DNA from 3 places in the Pseudomonas sp. NY15181 genome. Region 3 is predicted to be linked to each of the others. Evidence: predicted binding sites of a transcription regulator. Region 3 holds the regulator's gene; each other region holds the start of a gene.
What was found. The regulator sigma-54, encoded in region 3, starts transcription at its own class of promoters, with help from an activator protein. The targets are predictions, from matches to a motif close to ANTGGCATNNANNTTGCTNT.

Region 1 (4,365 bases), on a different contig from region 3:
TCCGGCGCGGGCCACCATGGTCACGGTGCTCGCCGAGATAGATACCTTGCCAGGTGCCCATTGCCAAGTGGCCATCCTGTATCGGCAGGGTCAGCTGGCAGCCCAGCAGGCTGGCCTTGAAGTGCGCCGGCAGATCGTCCGGGCCTTCGTAATCATGTTCATAGCCGCCCTCGCCCTGCGGCACCAGGCGATTGAAGAATCGCTCGAAGTCGCGGCGCACGGAGGGGTCGGCATTTTCGTTCACCGTCAGCGACGCCGAGGTGTGCTGCAACAGCAGGTGCAGCAGACCGACGCGGCACTGCGCGAGTTCCGGCAACGCGGCCAGGACCTCGTCGGTGACCAGGTGGAAGCCTCGCGAACGCGGGCGCAGGGTGATGGATTTCTGCTGCCACATGGCGGGCTCTCCTCCGTCGGGAACGGTGATGCGCGCGCATTCTAGCGTGATGCTCAAAAAAACAAAGGGCGCCCGTAGGCGCCCTTCGTCGAACTTGCGCGAAGCCTTACAGGTTGTAGCCGCGCTCGTTGTGCAGGGAGAGGTCCAGACCCATGGTTTCCTCTTCCTCGGTGACGCGCAGGCCGATGACCAGATCCAGCACCTTGAGGATCACGAAGCTGACGATCGCGGTGTAGGCGATGGTGAAGGCCACCCCCTTGAACTGGGTGAACAGCTGCGCGCCGATGTCGGTCACGGTGCCGAAGCCGCCCAGGGCAGGGGCTGCGAACACGCCGGTGAGCAGGGCGCCGACGATGCCGCCGACCGCGTGCACGCCGAAGGCGTCCAGGGAGTCGTCGTAGCCGATGGCGCGCTTGAGGCTGGTGGCGGCGAAGAAGCAGATCACGCCGGCGGCCAGGCCGATCACGATGGCGCCCATCGGGCCGCAGGTACCGGCGGCCGGGGTGACGGCGACCAGGCCGGCAACCACGCCCGAAGCGATGCCCAGGGCGCTCGGCTTACCGTGGGTGATCCACTCGGCGAACATCCAGCCCAGAGCGGCGGCTGCGGTGGCGATCTGGGTGACCAGCATGGCCATGCCGGCGGTGCCGTTGGCGGCAGCGGCGGAACCGGCGTTGAAGCCGAACCAGCCCACCCACAGCAGGGCCGCGCCGATCAGGGTGTAGCCCAGGTTGTGCGGCGCCATGGCGGCGTTCGGGTAGCCCTTGCGCTTGCCCATCACCAGAGCGGCGACCAGGCCCGCGACACCGGCGTTGATGTGCACCACGGTGCCGCCGGCGAAGTCCAGCACGCCCCAGTCCCACAGCAGGCCGCCGTCGCCGCTCCACACCATGTGGGCGATCGGTGCGTAGACCAGGGTGAACCACAGCGCAGTGAAGATCAGCAGGGCGGAGAACTTCATGCGCTCGGCGAAGGCACCGACGATCAGCGCCGGGGTGATGATCGCGAAGGTCATCTGGAACATCACGAATACGCTTTCGGGGAACAGCGCGGTGGCGGAGGTCAGGCCGGTGCTGGTCAGTCCGGCGAGGAACGCCTTGTCCAGGCCGCCGACGAAGGAGGCGAAGTTGACCACGCCCTTTTCCATGCCCACGGTGTCGAAGGCCAGGCTGTAGCCGTAGACGACCCAGAGGATGCTCACCAGCGCGGTGATCGCGAAGCACTGCATCATGATCGACAGCACGTTCTTGGCGCGCACCATGCCGCCGTAGAACAGCGCAAGGCCGGGGATGGTCATCAGCAGCACCAGCGCGCTGGAAATCAGCATCCAGGCGGTGTCACCGCTGTTCAGGACGGGGGCCGCGGCTTCGTCAGCCAAGGCCAGACCGGGCATTGCGAGAGGCAATAGGGCGCCTAGCCCTGCGTATCTGCGCAGAGTCATTGTTGTTTCTCCTGGGGCGTGGGGTTCGGTGTGGGCTTGGCTTAGATCGCGTCGGTGCCGGTTTCGCCGGTACGGATACGAATGGCCTGTTCCAGGTTTACGACGAAGATCTTGCCGTCACCGATCTTCCCGGTGTTGGCGGCCTTGGTGATGGCTTCGATAACACGATCCAGTTGGTCATCGGCGATGGCGACGTCGATCTTCACCTTAGGCAGGAAATCGACGACGTATTCCGCGCCACGGTACAGCTCGGTGTGGCCCTTCTGCCGGCCGAAGCCCTTGACTTCGGTCACAGTGATGCCCTGCACGCCGATCTCGGACAGCGACTCACGAACGTCGTCCAGCTTGAACGGCTTGATGATGGCTGTGACTAGCTTCATGTAACTCTCTCCCGTGTTTTGGTGGACCCGCCCCAGGAAGAACGAACCCGGGGACAAGTCTAAGCGCAGTGTCTGGCTTTTGTAATGCGCCGGCCGCCCTACCTCAGCACTCCGACTCTTATCCGGCCGCTTGATGCGTCGCGATCCCCCGCTTCGCCTGCCGCACCGGAACTGCATCGGTGCACGCCATACATGCCCCAAAGCATGAACCTTGCCAGCTCGGCGAAATGCCCGTGCTTTCAGCCACTTGCTGGAAATACTGGCGTTCTGGCCAATCGCCAGTCGCCATCGGGCGCACCGAAAGCGCGCACGCGCAGCGGGCATACTGCTCAAAAAGCGTGCAATCCCCCGCTCCGCTGCCAGCGCCGGCTGCGTGATAGACTGCGCTCTGATTCAATCCGGAACCCATGAACCATGCTGCCGCCCAAAGCCTTCCTCGATGCCATCAGCCAACAAGCCGGACGCCTGTTCGGTGGCGAATCGCCCCTGCCGAAGGCCGAGCTGGAAGCCCAGTTCAAGGTTCTGATGCAGAGCGCCTTCAGCAAGCTCGATCTGGTCAGCCGTGACGAGTTCGACAGCCAGATGGTGGTGCTCGCCCGCACCCGCGCCCGCCTCGAGGCACTGGAAGCCAAGGTCGCGGAAATGGAAGCCAAGCTCTCGCCGCCCGCCGACGCCCCGGCCGAACAAGCCGAATAAGCCCCTCCGGCGGGGCGGCATGTGATCAAGGAGTGATCCATGTCCCTCGCCATCGTCCACAGCCGCGCCCAGGTCGGCGTAGAAGCGCCCGGCGTCACCGTCGAGGCGCACCTGGCCAACGGCCTGCCGTCGCTGACCCTGGTCGGCCTGCCCGAAGGCGCGGTGAAGGAGAGCAAGGACCGCGTGCGCAGCGCCCTGCTCAACGCAGGCTTCGACTTCCCCGCCCGCCGCATCACCCTCAATCTCGCCCCGGCTGATCTGCCGAAGGATGGCGGGCGCTTCGACCTGGCCATCGCCCTGGGCATCCTCGCCGCCAGCGGGCAGCTCGCCGATGCCAGCGGCCTGGATGACCTGGAATGCCTCGGTGAACTGGCGCTCTCCGGCACCCTGCGCCCGGTGCCGGGCGTATTGCCCGCCGCATTGGCCGCTCGCGCCGCCGGTCGGGCGCTGGTGGTGCCGAAGGAGAATGCCGAGGAAGCCAGCCTCGCCAGCGGGCTGACAGTCTATGCGGTCGGCCACCTGCTGGAGCTGGCCGCGCACTTCAGCGGCCAGGAGCGCCTGCGGCCCTATGAGGCGAACGGCCTGTTGCGCAGCACCCCGCCCTATCCCGACCTCGCCGACGTGCAAGGCCAGACCGCTGCCAAGCGCGCCCTGCTGGTGGCCGCCGCCGGGGCGCACAACCTCCTGCTCAGCGGCCCGCCCGGCACCGGCAAGACGCTGCTGGCCAGCCGCCTGCCCGGCCTGATGCCGCCGCTGGATGAAGACGAAGCCTTGCAGGTGGCGGCGATCCATTCCGTCGCCGGGCGCGGGCCGCTGACCCACTGGCCGCAGCGGCCCTTCCGCCAACCGCACCATACGGCGTCCGCGCCAGCGCTGGTCGGTGGTGGCTGTCGGACCTCGAAATAAGTGCGAAAAATTCGAAATAGATGCGACAAAACCGCGTCAGCGGAACATGCTCTCTCTGCAATAACAAGAGTCGCTAAAGCTCGAGAGGGGCTGGCTTGAAGAGCCGCAGTTTAACGAGGGATGTCAAAAGAGCTCCTGCACTGATTTGGGGCCAGAGCACTTTCGTATCACGTAGGAAGAGAAGCGAGCATCGCCACCAGAGCCGGCAGCTGCTCGGCGGCAATGTTTCCGCCAGCGCCTTCCAGGATAGATCTGACTGACTGCAGGCACTCTCGGAGAATACTCGGACGAGGAGATGGAGCAGCTATTTGCGCTTCGATTGTTTGCAGGTCTGAGCTGAACTGGGCTCGCGCCTTGGGATCCGGAATTTGAGTTGTCACGAGGACCAACTGTTCGATCAGAGTCGACAAGGCCTCCAGATCCACGGCAGAGTTGATGACCTGATTGGAATTACTGGTTCCCTGCTGCACCTGCGAACCGTGCATATTTTCGATGTTGACGTTGTATGAGATGTGGCTTGCGGCCTGTTTCTCATCCTTTGAAAAGGT
Region 2 (4,365 bases), on a different contig from region 3:
CGTACAGCTGCCCCTGGGAGATCGCTTCCCACAGGCCGGACTTGAGCACGTCGCCCAATTGATTTGGCTCGGAATACTGCGCCACTGGCATCAGGCCGCCGCCGGGATCGATGTCGTAACCGCGCCTTGCGCTGGAAGCCAGGCTTTTGGTGTACCGGTAGTTGCTGTCCAGCGCGCCGAAGTCCTTGAGCGATTCCAGCAGCTTTTCCTGGTCTTCCTTGGTCAATGGCGAGTCCAGCTTGCCCTGGCCCACCATCTTCGCCAGCAGCTCGGAGACGCCGCCCTGATAGTCGCACTGCACGTGGCGCAGGCGTTGCGGTTTGCCGCCGAAGGCGTCGGAGGCATGGACATAGGCGTTGTAGTTGACCTGGAAGAACGGGTCGAGTCCGACGCCCAGCTCCTTGTAGTAATCGAGCATGGCGTAGTGGTTGTAGGGGATGCGCCAAGGGCCCGGGTTCATGTACTGCCCTTCATCGAACCGGCAGACCTGCTTGATGCCACTCAACTCGGTGAATTCGTCACCGCCACGAAGGGTCCAGGCGCGGCCGCCGGCCTTGGCGTTGTATTCGAGGACCTGCACCTTGTAGCCGGCCTTGCGCAGCTCGTAGGCCGCCACCAGGCCGGCAATGCCGGCGCCGAGGATCAGCACACTGGCGCCCTTCGGGTCGCCCTGTAGCTTCATCGGGCCCTTGTACGGCGGTACGGCGGCATAACCCAGGCTGGTCATGGCTTGGTACAGGACGGCGCCGCCGGCGGCCATGCCGATCATGGAGAGGAGATTGCGTCGTGTCAGGGAAGAGAGGGAGTCACTCATTGGCAAGTACTCGCTTTCGGGGTGGGTGTCGTGGGTCCTGAAGGGACTGAGCAGCTTTAACACCCTGTCTGGCAGTTGAAGACGAGTTAGGGGGAGCATCAGACGATTCATTGAGGATTTGCAGAACGGTCGGACGGCTGAGCTTCCGGTCTGGCGTACCTGGAGGTCGTAGAGGTCGGTGCGTGGGGGGGATGGGAAAAAGCTGGCGGAGCATCGGAAGGAGGGGCTTGGTGTCGGTGGGAGGCCTTGCCGCTAGCGGCAGAGCATCGCCGCTTTGGCACCGGAAACTGGTGGGTCTTTTATTTTTTTCCTTATAAATCATATAGATGGTTATATTTTGGGGGGTTGGCACGCCCCTTGCTGAATAGCCTCCAAGACACCCGTGACCGGCAATCGCCGCGGGCCTGGAGGATTCGATGGACAAGATGCTGTACGTCTCGATGAGCGGAGCGAGCCAGAACACCCTGGCGATGCGCGCTCACGCCAACAACCTGGCGAACATCTCCACCAACGGCTTCCGCCGTGATTTCGAGCAGGCGCGCTCGATGCAGGTGTTCGGCGACAGTTTCCCGGCGCGGGTCTACGCCATGAGCGAGCGTCCGGCCACCGACTTCACCGCCGGCAGCCTGCAGGAAACCGGCCGCGACCTCGACATCGCCGCCAAGGGCGATGCCTGGATTGCCGTGCAGGCGCCCGATGGCGGCGAAGCCTATGTCCGCACCGGCAGCCTGGAAATCGACGCCCTCGGCCAACTGCGCACCGGCGATGGTTTGCCGGTGATCGGCAATGGCGGGCCGATTGCCGTGCCGCCGCAGGAAAAGATCGACATCGGCGAAGACGGCACCATCAGCATCCGCGGCCTGGGCGACAACCCCAGCGTGGTGGCCGAGGTGGACCGCATCAAGCTGGTCACCCCGGACCCCAAGAAACTGGAGAAGGGCCTCGACGGCCTGGTGCGCATCAAGCAGGCGCCGGGACAGCCGGCACCGCAGGCCGATGCCAACGCCAAGGTCGAGTCGGGCTTCCTCGAAGCGAGCAACGTCAACGCGGTGGAGGAGATGACCTCGATCCTCTCGCTGTCCCGCCAGTTCGAGCTCCACGTAAAGATGATGCGCACCGCCGAGGACGATTCGGCGGCCATGGCGCGGGTTTTGCAATTCAGCTAATCACTTGATCGAGGCGCCATGAATCCGGCGCCCGAGGAGAACGACGATGCTTCCGGCACTGTGGGTCAGCAAGACGGGTCTTTCGGCCCAGGACATGAACCTGACCACCATTTCCAACAACCTGGCGAACGTTTCGACCACGGGCTTCAAGCGCGACCGCGCGGAGTTCCAGGATCTGCTGTACCAGATCAAACGTCAGCCCGGCGCCAACTCCACCCAGGACAGCCAGCTGCCCTCCGGCCTGCAGCTGGGCACCGGTGTGCGCATCGTCGGCACCCAGAAGAATTTCAGCGAAGGCAGCCTGCAGACCACCGACCAGCCGCTGGACATGGCGGTCAACGGTCGCGGCTTCTTCCAGGTACTGATGCCCGACGGCACCGTCGGCTACACCCGTGACGGCAGCTTCCACCTGAACTCCGACGGCCAGATCGTCACCTCCAACGGTTACGCGCTGGAACCGGCCGTGGTCGTGCCGAACGAGACCCAGACCTTCACCGTCGGCCAGGACGGCACCGTCTCGGTGACCACCCCGGGCAACCCGCAACCGCAGATCATCGGCAACATCCAGACCGCCGACTTCGTCAACCCGGCCGGCCTGCAGGCGATCGGCGGCAACCTGTTCCTGGAAACCGGCTCCAGCGGCGCGCCGCAAGTCGGCACGCCGGGCCTGAACGGCCTGGGCACCGTGCAGCAGAACACCCTGGAAAACTCCAACGTCAACGTGGTCGAGGAGCTGGTGAACATGATCACCACCCAGCGCGCCTACGAGATGAACTCCAAGGTCATCTCCACCGCCGACCAGATGCTGTCGTTCGTAACTCAGAATCTTTAGTGAATGACGGAGCCTCCGGGCTCTGGTGAAACCGTAGTCGCTCTCCCCGAGAGGTAGCTGTAAATGAACCGTTCCCACCTTCTTCCGCTGCTGGCCATCGCCGCGCTGGCCGGGTGCGTCGGTCCTGCGCCGAAGCCGGACGACCCCTATTACGCCCCGGTCATGCCGCGCACTCCGATGCCCGCCGCGCAGAACAACGGTTCGATCTACCAGAGCGGTTTCGACAACAACCTCTATGGCGACCGCAAGGCCTTCCGCGTGGGTGACATCATCACCATCACCCTCAACGAGAAGACCCAGGCCAGCAAGAAGGCCAACTCGGACATCTCCAAGGACAGCAAGACCAAGCTCGGCCTGACCTCGATGTTCGGCGGCGGCCTGACCACCGACAACCCCGTCGGCAGTGGCGACCTCAGCCTGAGCGCCGAGTATGGCGGCTCCCGCGAAGCCAAGGGCGACAGCCAGGCGGGGCAGAGCAACAGCCTGAGCGGTTCGGTGACCGTCACCGTGGCCGAGGTCATGCCCAACGGCATCCTCTCCGTGCGTGGCGAGAAGTGGATGACCCTCAATACCGGCAACGAGCTGGTGCGCATCGCCGGCCTGATCCGCGCTGACGACATCGCCACCGACAACACCGTGCCGTCCACCCGCGTGGCCGACGCGCGCATCACCTACTCGGGCACCGGTGCGTTCGCCGATGCGAGCCAGCCGGGCTGGTTCGATCGCTTCTTCCTCAGCCCGCTGTTCCCGTTCTGAGGGTGATGACGATGACTGCCCGTGCCGGTGTTGTTGTAGGAGCGGACCTTGTCCGCGAAGGCTCTCGTAGCGTCCTGGCCAGGATCGCGGACAAGGTCCGCTCCTGCGCCATGGTCGTGCTCTGCGCGCTGCTGGCCATGCCGGCCGCCCACGCCGAACGGCTGAAGGACATCGCCACCATCCAGGGCGTGCGCAGCAACCAGCTGATCGGCTACGGCCTGGTCGTGGGCCTCGACGGCAGCGGCGACCAGACCACCCAGACGCCTTTCACCCTGCAGACCTTCAACAACATGCTGGCGCAGTTCGGCATCAAGGTGCCGGCCAACGTCGGCAACGTGCAGCTCAAGAACGTCGCCGCGGTGTCCGTGCACGCCGACCTGCCGGCCTTCGCCAAGCCCGGCCAGACCATCGACATCACCGTGTCCTCCATCGGCAACGCCAAGAGCCTGCGCGGCGGCAGCCTGCTGATGACCCAGCTCAAGGGCATCGACGGCCAGACCTACGCCGTGGCCCAGGGCAACCTGGTGGTCGGCGGCTTCGACGCCGAAGGTCGTGATGGCTCGAAGATCACCGTCAACGTCCCGTCGGCCGGCCGCATCCCGGCGGGCGCCACCGTGGAGCGCGCGGTGCCGAGCGGTTTCGACCAGGGCAACAGCCTGACCCTGAACCTCAACCGCCCGGACTTCACCACCGCCAAGCACATCGTCGACCGCATCAACGAACTGCTCGGCCCGGGCGTCGCCCAGGCCATCGACGGCGGCTCGGTACGGGTCAGCGCGCCGCTGGACCCGAACCAG
Region 3 (4,365 bases):
GCAGTAGAAACCGTTGTCTTCGAGCACGTTGAGCGCGGTGCTCTTGCCCGAGCCGGAGCGTCCGCTGATGATGATCAGGCGCATGATCAGTGGCCGTTCTGGAAGTCCACGACTATCCGGTACAGCTCCTCGCCGTTGGCGGCGTGGCGCAGGCGGTCACGGACGTCGGAACGGTCGAGCATGGAGGCGATCTGGCGGAGCAGTTCCAGGTGCTCTTCGGTGGCGGCCTCGGGCACCAGCAGGACGAACACGAGGTCGACCGGCGCACCGTCGAGGGCGTCGAAGTCAACCGGGTGGTCCAGGTGCAGGATGGCGCTGATGGGAGACTGGCAGCCGGGAAGGCGGCAGTGCGGTATGGCGATGCCATTGCCGAATCCGGTGGAGCCCAGGCGTTCCCGGGCCACCAGATTTTCGAAGATGTCTTGCGCGTCGAAACCTGGCAGCTCTCGAGCTACCAGGTTTGCGATTTGTTCAAGGACGCGTTTTTTGCTGCCGCCCGGCACGTTCACCAGGGAACGGCCGGGGGTCAGGATTTGCTCAAGTCGAATCATAGGGAGGGTTTAACGAACACCAACACCCTGCTGGCGTTCGAGGTATTTTTCCTTGTGCTTGATCAGTTGGCGGTCGAGCTTGTCGGTGAGCAGGTCGATGGCCGCGTACATGTCCTCATGTTCGGCACAGGCCACCACTTCGCCACCTGCGATGTGCAGGGTGGCTTCGATTTTCTGCTTTAGCTTTTCGACCTCCATGATGACCTGAACGTTGGTGATCTTGTCGAAGTGGCGCTCCAGTCGTCCGAGTTTTTCGCCGACATAGTCGCGCAGGGCGTCGGTCACATCCAGTTGGTGTCCACTGATGTTGACTTGCATACCGCTTTCTCCTTATTGCCCGTGTGTAAGTGGCAGGTTAGGTGGCCTGCCGCCGGAACACTTTGGCGTGGATCAACGTCATACCAGTCGCTTACGTTCGCTGGAGGGAGCAATCCCTAAGGACTCCCGGTACTTGGCGACGGTGCGACGTGCCACTTGAATGCCCTGTGCCTCCAGTAAACCAGCGATCTTGCTGTCGCTCAATGGCTTTTTCGGACTTTCCGCCGCGACCAGTTTCTTGATGATCGCGCGGATCGCGGTGGACGAGCATTCGCCGCCCTCGGAGGTGCTGACGTGGCTGGAGAAGAAGTACTTCAGCTCGAAGATGCCACGCGGGGTGTGCATGAATTTCTGCGTGGTGACGCGCGAGATGGTCGACTCGTGCATGCCCACGGCTTCGGCGATGTCGTGCAGGACCAGAGGCTTCATCGCCTCTTCGCCGTATTCGAGGAAGCCACGCTGATGCTCGACGATCTGGGTCGCCACTTTCATCAGCGTTTCGTTGCGGCTCTGCAGGCTCTTGATGAACCAGCGCGCTTCCTGCAGCTGGTTGCGCATGAAGGTGTTGTCGGCGCTGGAGTCGGCGCGGCGCACCAGGCCCGCGTACTGCGAGTTGACGCGCAGGCGCGGCACCGCTTCCTGGTTCAGCTCCACCAGCCAGCGCTCGTTATGTTTCCGAACGATGACATCCGGCACCACGTATTCGGCTTCGCCGGACTCGATCTGCGAGCCGGGGCGCGGGTGCAGCGACTGGATCAGCTCGATGGTTTCGCGCAGCTCGTCTTCCTTGAGCTTCATGCGCCGCATCAGCTGGCTGTAGTCGCGGCTGCCGAGCAGGTCGAGGTGGTCGGCGACCAGCTTCTGGGCCTCGGCCAGCAGGTAGGTGTTGGCCGGCATCTGGCGCAGCTGCAGCAGCAGGCATTCGCGCAGGTTGCGCGCGCCGACGCCGGCGGGCTCCATCTGCTGCACGCGGCGCAGGACGACTTCCACTTCGTCCATCTCCACGCCCAGTTCGGGGTCGATGGAGGCAAGGATGTCGTCGAGGGATTCTTCGAGGTAACCGTCGTCGTTGATGCCGTCGATGATGCTCAGGGCGATCAGGCGGTCGGTGTCGGACATCGGCGCCAGGTTGAGTTGCCAGAGCAGGTGGCTCTGCAGGCTTTCGCCGGCGGAAGTGCGGGACGTGAAGTCCCACTCGTCATCGTCGCTGGCGGGAAGGCTGCTGGCGCTGGTCTGGTAGATGTCTTCCCAGGCGGTGTCGACTGGCAACTCGCTGGGAATGCGCTCGGCCCACTGGTCCTCGTCGAGGCTGTCGGCGGAGGGGGTGGTGCTTTCCTGGTAGCTGTCCTGGGTGTTGCTGTTGGCGGTGGGGGCGGACTCTGCGCCATCGGCCATAGGGTCGCTGTTGTCGTAGTCCTCGCCGTCTTCCTGGCGCTCCAGCATGGGGTTGGACTCCAGGGCTTCCTGGATTTCCTGCTGCAGGTCCAGCGTGGAGAGCTGGAGCAGTCGGATGGCCTGTTGCAGCTGCGGAGTCATCGTCAGCTGCTGGCCCATCTTGAGGACGAGCGATGGTTTCATGGCTGGAACTAGGCACCTTGTTCGCTGGCGCAGCAAGCGCCATATCCACGACTACGGACGCCGGAGCGCCGCGAGGAAGCAAATTATATGCCTGAGTCTGGACGCTTTGCCTAGGGGCTGTCGACCTTTCGTTACAACCTGATTATCGGGCAACTGCCAGGCGGCCCGAGGCGCGGCGCCGGATGCAGGTCCGGGCCGTGGGTGGCGGGGATGGAGCGCGGCCAGGAGGGCGGCCGCCGCTGGGTCAGAGGCGGAACTCGTGACCCAGATAGACTTCCTTCACCAGGTCGTTGGCGAGGATGGTCTCGGCACTGCCCTCGGCGATCAGTTGACCGTCGTTGACGATGTAGGCGGTTTCGCAGATATCCAGCGTCTCGCGGACGTTGTGGTCGGTGATCAGCACACCGATGCCCTTGGCCTTGAGGTGATGGATGATCTGCTTGATATCGCCCACGGAGATCGGGTCGACGCCGGCGAAGGGTTCGTCCAGCAGGATGAACTTCGGCGAGCTGGCCAGGGCACGGGCGATTTCCACGCGGCGCCGCTCACCACCGGACAGGCTCATGCCGAGGTTGTCGCGAATGTGGTGGATGTGGAATTCCTCGAGCAGGCTCTCCAGGGCCTCCTGGCGGCCGCTGCGATCCAGGTCGCTGCGAGTTTCGAGGATTGCGCTGATATTGTCGGCCACCGACAGCTTGCGGAAGATCGAGGCTTCCTGCGGCAGGTAGCCGATGCCGGCGCGCGCGCGACCATGCATGGGCAGGTGGGTCACGTCCTGGCTGTCGATGCGGACCACGCCCTGGTCGGCGCGGACCAGGCCGACGATCATGTAGAAGCAGGTGGTCTTGCCCGCTCCGTTGGGGCCGAGCAGGCCGACGATCTGTCCGCTGTCGATGCTCATGCTGACATCGCGGACCACTTGCCGGCTCTTGTAGCTCTTGGCGAGGTGTTGAGCGGTGAGCGTAGCCATTACTGCGCTTGATCCTGCTTTTTCTTGGGCTGGATGACCATGTCGATACGCGGGCGCGGTGTGGTCACCTGGGCGCCGGTGGCGCGGCCTGCGTTGACGATCTGGCGCTGGGTGTCATAGACGATCTTCTCGCCTTCGAAGGTGTTGCCTTCCTGGATCACCTTGGCCTGGTCGATCAGCACGACGCGGTTCTGGGTGACGAAATACTGGATCGTCAGGCCGTAGGCCTTGGTGATCTCTTTCTCCGGCGCGGGCTTCTGTTCGAAGTAGGCGGGCTTGCCCACCGAGGTCACGACCTCGATATCGCCGTTCTTGTTCTGCTTGAGCGTGACGGTGTTGCCGGTCAGCTTCATGCTGCCCTGGGTTACCACCACGTCACCGCGATAGACGGCCACACCCTGCTTGTCGTCCAGTTCGGCGCTGTCGGCCTGGACGCGGATGGGCTGTTCCCGGTCGGTGGGAAGAGCCCAGGCGGCGTGGCTGCCGATGGCGGCAGCGAGGCTGAAGAGAAGGGGGAGGGTGTTAACGAGCCTCATGCTGACCTCTTACGTTGGACAGCAGGAGCATCCGGCTGTCTTTCAGATACGCTTTCATTCCAACGGCCGTGGTCACACCGTTGGGTTCGGTGATTTTCACGGGCTGGTCAGTCTGCGCATAGTCCTTGTCCGGGAACACCGTCATCCGGGTCGTGTTGAGCAGCAGCGAGCGCTGTTGCGCATCAGTGCGCGCCACGCGCACGTCGTCGATCAGCTCGACCTGCTTGCCCTCGGGGCCCACTTCGGCGCGCACGCTCTGGACATGCCATGGCTGCGGTTCCTGTACGCGGTAGAAGTACAGGTCCGGCGTGGTGACCATGGTCACGTCGGTTGCTTTCAGGTGTTCCAATTTGTCTGCGGTCATCTCGTAGGCGAGCGTACCGTCGACGCGGTACTGCACGCTGTGGGCGTT

Region 1: a site for sigma-54 is predicted at 2,415-2,434, ahead of glnK (P-II family nitrogen regulator). Genes of this name have one in related genera too.
Region 2: a site for sigma-54 is predicted at 1,159-1,178, ahead of ACNFBT_RS11180 (flagellar basal body rod protein FlgF). Genes of this name have one in related genera too.

Annotation. Positions count from the first base shown of each region.
Region 1 covers NZ_JBLUPT010000007.1:92,546-96,910, reverse strand. Annotated here, with positions in the region: gene ACNFBT_RS17310 (secondary thiamine-phosphate synthase enzyme YjbQ) at 1-394, opposite strand, end outside; gene ACNFBT_RS17305 (ammonium transporter) at 501-1,835, opposite strand; gene glnK (P-II family nitrogen regulator) at 1,877-2,215, opposite strand; gene ACNFBT_RS17295 (accessory factor UbiK family protein) at 2,630-2,911, shown strand; partial or broken gene ACNFBT_RS17290 (YifB family Mg chelatase-like AAA ATPase) at 2,951-3,805, shown strand; gene ACNFBT_RS17285 (hypothetical protein) at 3,985-4,365, opposite strand, start outside.
Region 2 covers NZ_JBLUPT010000003.1:523,125-527,489, forward strand. Annotated here, with positions in the region: gene ACNFBT_RS11175 (flavin monoamine oxidase family protein) at 1-814, opposite strand, end outside; gene ACNFBT_RS11180 (flagellar basal body rod protein FlgF) at 1,231-1,980, shown strand; gene flgG (flagellar basal-body rod protein FlgG) at 2,027-2,812, shown strand; gene flgH (flagellar basal body L-ring protein FlgH) at 2,876-3,568, shown strand; gene ACNFBT_RS11195 (flagellar basal body P-ring protein FlgI) at 3,679-4,365, shown strand, end outside.
Region 3 covers NZ_JBLUPT010000008.1:123,758-128,122, forward strand. Annotated here, with positions in the region: gene rapZ (RNase adapter RapZ) at 1-84, opposite strand, end outside; gene ptsN (PTS IIA-like nitrogen regulatory protein PtsN) at 87-551, opposite strand; gene hpf (ribosome hibernation-promoting factor, HPF/YfiA family) at 561-869, opposite strand; gene ACNFBT_RS18875 (RNA polymerase factor sigma-54) at 948-2,447, opposite strand; gene lptB (LPS export ABC transporter ATP-binding protein) at 2,692-3,417, opposite strand; gene lptA (lipopolysaccharide transport periplasmic protein LptA) at 3,417-3,953, opposite strand; gene lptC (LPS export ABC transporter periplasmic protein LptC) at 3,940-4,365, opposite strand, start outside.